One region of the Ruminococcoides sp. genome, then DNA from elsewhere that is predicted to be linked to it. Evidence: predicted binding sites of a transcription regulator. Region 1 holds the regulator's gene; the other holds the start of a gene.
The links. The regulator HrcA, encoded in region 1, represses chaperone genes, less so after heat shock. The targets are predictions, from matches to a motif close to TGTTAGCACTCNNNNNNNNNGAGTGCTAACA.
Positions count from the first base shown of each region.

Region 2: the regulator HrcA is predicted to act here: its motif matches at 1,482-1,512, upstream of AC2HW8_RS04195 (co-chaperone GroES).

Region 1 is NZ_DBLZMS010000002.1:242,356-244,764, forward strand. Features, by position in the region: gene dnaK (molecular chaperone DnaK) at 1-38, opposite strand, end outside; gene AC2HW8_RS02860 (nucleotide exchange factor GrpE) at 110-667, opposite strand; gene hrcA (heat-inducible transcriptional repressor HrcA) at 697-1,725, opposite strand; gene AC2HW8_RS02870 (hypothetical protein) at 1,941-2,216, shown strand.
Region 2 is NZ_DBLZMS010000003.1:161,877-164,285, forward strand. Features, by position in the region: gene groL (chaperonin GroEL) at 1-1,128, opposite strand, end outside; gene AC2HW8_RS04195 (co-chaperone GroES) at 1,157-1,441, opposite strand; gene AC2HW8_RS04200 (PASTA domain-containing protein) at 1,706-2,409, opposite strand, start outside.

The DNA.
Region 1 (2,409 bases):
TTTGTTGTACCTAAATCTATACCTATTGTCTTAGCCATGATAAATTCCTCCAATTGAATTTTTAATTGTTTTTGTTTGTGTGTTTTCTGCTGAATATTTATATATGAAATCAGTCACAGTTGGCAACCTGTACCATTGCGTGACGGATAATTTTGTCACCGATTTTGTAACCCGTCTGATAAACGGCTGCGATTGTGTCGGCACCGAGGTTTTCGTCCTCAATCTTTGAAACCGCATTGTGCAAGTTCGGATCGAATGCATCGCCTGCTTTGCCGTAGGACTCAATCTTTAGCTTTTCAAAGCTCTTTGCAAGCTGATTTGAAATAAGCTCAATACCCTTGATGATATCGGGATCGGCATCTTTCAGATTTGCAAGAGCAAGCGTTACGCTGTCTGCAACGGGAAGAAGCTCGATACAAGCCTTTGAAGTTGCATCGTCATAGATTGAAAGCTTTTCGTTTGCCGTTCTTTTACGGTAATTGTCGTACTCGGCGGCAAGACGCATATACTTATCCTTCTGTGCCGAAAGCTCATCTTCAAGAGCCTTGATTTTATCCGCATTTTCATCCTTTGCAGGCTCTTCGGTATTTTCAGTCTCGGTTTCTTCTGCGACTGTTTCTTCGGAAACCTTTTTTTCTTCGGTTTTCTCGGATTTTTTCTTAGTCATCTTTATCCTCCTTCAAGGATTTTTATTTATCATATTTCTATCAGCTCATCAATGAGAGTGCTAACGCTTTCGGACACACATTCAAGAATTGAAATTGCTCTTGCGTAGTCCGTTCTCACGGGTGCTATCACCGCAAGCACACCTGACGGATTGCCGTCAAGTCGGTATCGTGTGGAGATTACCGCACTCCCTGCAAGCTCTGTTCTGCTGTTTTCGCCGCCTATGCTGACGGAGGTGTCAAGCGGAAGATTTTCAAGCATTTCCGCAAGGTCGTGTCTGTTGTTCAAAAACTCCATAACATTTCGTGCGTTAAGAAAATTGACATCGGACATAAACAATGGCTTTGTCACACCGCTGAGATAAACGCTGACTTCCTTTGCCGTTTCACAAGCCTCCATAATTGCCACAAGCACTCCCGGGGTAAACATTGAAAGTTCACCGAGCCTTGCCGCCGCTGTCTGTATGAACGGTCGGTTGACCGATGAAAGCTTCATTCCCGAAAAGATTTCGTTAAATGCCTTGTCAAACACGGTCAAAAGTTCGGGATTCAAAAGGAAATCGCAGCGGAACAGCTTTGTTTTTATGATTCCGTTTGAGGCAATCACAACAGCCATTGCCGTGTGCGAACCCGTCTGAACAAATCTTATTCTGTGGATTCTGCTTTCCTCACCCGAAGGTGTTGTTGTTACCGCCGTGCAGCCTGTCAGCCTTGAAATAACACCGCTTGCCTCTTTGAGGATGCTCTCGGGGGAATCTGCACTTTTGTAAAGCTCGGATTCAACATATTCCCGTCCGCCTTGGGTTACGGGGGTAATTTTCATCAGATTGTCGATGTAGTATCTGTAGCCCTGCAGCGTTGGAATTCGTCCTGCCGAGGTGTGCGGCTGAACCAAGTAGCCTTTATTTGTAAGGTCTGCTAGGTCATTTCGCACCGTTGCCGATGAAACCTCAAGTCCCGTTTCGTTAATCAACGCTTTTGAACCAATCGGCTCGCCTGTGTTGATATAGCTTTCGATTACTGCCGATAATATTTTCTTTTTTCTTTCAGCCAGCTCCATACCGTTCACCTCATTTCGTGTCGGTTTTTGCTGTTTTAGCACTCTCAATAGGTGAGTGCTAATTGCTATACTCATAATATAATACCAAAGTCAGTAAAAGTCAAGCGTTTTTGAAAAAATTTTTCGTTTTCAGAAAATCTTCACATAACACGGTTTGACATTGTGCCGAGGATACTCTATAATCTACTTATCAGTAATGTTTAAGGGTGAATTTTATGGGCGAATTTCTTCAGAATATGTATGTATGGCTTTGGGCGGCTCTTGCAATATTAATGATTATCGTAGGAATCAAATATCGCCACGAACATCAGGGCTTGCTTGCAGTTTTAATGGCTGTGTTTTTTATCTTCATGACCGTATGGTACGGACTGCGAACCTTTGCAGGCTACCCAATGTTTGAGGGTATGCTTAATATCATCTTCCGTTGCATCCTCGGCGGTTTCCTCGTTGCACTTGGTTTGATATATTGGTTTATAAGAAAAAGAAAATAACTATATATGTATAAAAAACAAATCGGACAGCAGAAATAAAATCTGCTGTCCATTATTTTTATGTTCATATTTTTTTCGTTCGTGTAGATAGTTTGCAATGTTTAAAAACCAATTATGCCCGAGCGTGGCATTGTTATTGTCTGCACAATTCAATGTAGCGGCGAACACGGTTCGCCGCTACAATCAAACATTT
Region 2 (2,409 bases), on a different contig from region 1:
AACTGCTACGCCGCCTGCGAGCTTTGCAAGACGCTCCTGAAGTTTTTCACGGTCAAAGTCAGATGTTGTTGTTTCAATCTGCTGTCTGATCTGAGCAACTCTGCCCTTGATAGCTTCCTTGTCACCTGAGCCGTCAACGATGATTGTGTTTTCCTTTTCAATCTTAACCTGACGGGCAGTACCGAGCTGATCAACTGTTGTATCCTTGAGTTCAAGACCGAGGTCGGATGTGATTACCGTACCGCCTGTGAGTGTTGCGATATCCTGAAGCATTTCTTTTCTTCTGTCGCCAAAGCCCGGAGCCTTTACGGCAACACAAGTGAATGTACCTCTGAGTTTGTTAAGTACGAGAGTTGTAAGAGCCTCGCCCTCAACATCTTCGGCAATGATAAGGAGCTTCTTACCCATCTGAACAATCTGCTCAAGAAGTGGGAGAATTTCCTGTGTAGTAGAAATCTTCTTATCTGTGATAAGGATAAGCGGATTGTCAAGCTCTGCAACCATCTTATCTGTATCTGTTACCATATAAGGAGCGATGTAACCTCTGTCAAACATCATACCTTCAACAACCTCGCTGTATGTTTCGGCTGTCTTTGATTCCTCAACTGTGATAACACCGTCTGTTGTAACCTTTTCCATAGCCTCGGCAATAAGCTTACCGATGAATTCATCCTGTGATGAAACTGTTGCAACTCTTGCGATATCATCTGTACCGGATACCTGCTTGCTGTTCTTCTTTACAGCCTCAACTGCAACATTTACAGCGTCTGCAATACCCTTTTTAAGTACCATTGGGTTAGCGCCTGCAGTTACATTCTTCATACCCTCTCTGATGAGAGCCTGAGCAAGAAGTGTGGCAGTTGTTGTACCGTCGCCTGCAATATCGTTAGTCTTGATAGAAACTTCCTTTACAAGCTGAGCACCCATATTTTCAAAAGGATCTTCAAGTTCAATTTCCTTAGCGATTGTTACACCGTCATTTGTGATGAGCGGAGCACCGAACTTCTTATCAAGAACAACATTTCTGCCCTTAGGTCCGAGTGTGATTTTAACGGTATCAGCGAGCTGGTCGATACCTTTCATTAAAGCTTTTCTTGCATCTTCGCCGTATGCGATTTGTTTAGCCATTGTAAATTACCTCCGTATATTTAGTTAATTATTCAAGAGTTGCGAGTATATCCGACTGGTTTACGATTGTGTATTCTTCGCCGTCAATCTTTACCTGTGTGCCTGCATATTTACTTGCGATAACCTTATCGCCTACGCTGACATACATCTTTACTTCCTTGCCGTCAACAACACCGCCGGGGCCAACAGCAACAACTGATGCGAACTGTGGCTTTTCCTGAGCAGCAGATGAAAGAATAATACCGCTCTTTGTTTTCTCTTCAGCCTCTTCAACTTTTAAAACGACTCTGTCGAGTAATGGTTTGATTGTCATAAATACAGCCTCCTGTAAAAATTTTAAATTGCTTTTAATTAATTAGCACTCTTGTTCCCTGAGTGCTAATTATATTTTATACCATTTTCAAGAAAAGTCAAGAGAAATTTGACTATTTTTGACCTTTATTTTGTGACAGTTTTCTGAAATTTTTTCCAATCTCAATTTTATCGAGTATTTTAAGATAATCAGTAACTATAACTGTTTTATATCAATAAAAAAAGACGGACTGAAAAAAGTCCGTCTTAAACATTGTTATTAATTTTATCTGTTTGATGATTGAGAACTTGTCTGTTTCTTGCCCTTGCTGACAACAAGAACTACCGTTGAACCGTATTCGAGAGTATCACCCTCAACATGTTCTTTGTAGCGGATTACCCTTCCCTCAGCAACCTTGTCACTGTACTCATATTCCGCTGTTGCAAGAAGTCCCTGAGCGGCAATATCGGATGCAACGGTATCAAGTTTTTCACCCTCAACCTTCGGCAGAGTCCTCATCTGTGATCCCTTGCTTACGCAAACACTCACTACTACTGAATCTTCCTGAGTAATTTTTGAACCTGCGGCAGGAGTCTGTGACATAATCTTACCTTCTGCATAATCATCGCTGTACTCATCGTTAAAGGTTCTGTAGATTGTGATACTGCTGTTGCTGTCAACACTCTTAACAGCCTCTTCATATGTCATTCCGATATAGTTAGGAACAGTAGCACCTGTCCACTCTGTGCTTTGAGTTGAGCTTTCACTCGCATCAGTATTATTTGAGAACATTCCGGCAAGCGGATTCTGCATAAGCCAGAACACACCGGCAATACCGAGAACAAGAACCGTGATAGCAGCCGCAATAATAATAATTGAAGCGTGTGACATACCGTTTGAAGTCTTGCGTGTACGCTCTGACTTTGTGAGGTTCATGCTTGCTGTTCTTGAAATTTCGTCCTGAATTGCCTTTGCTGTATGAGCAACGG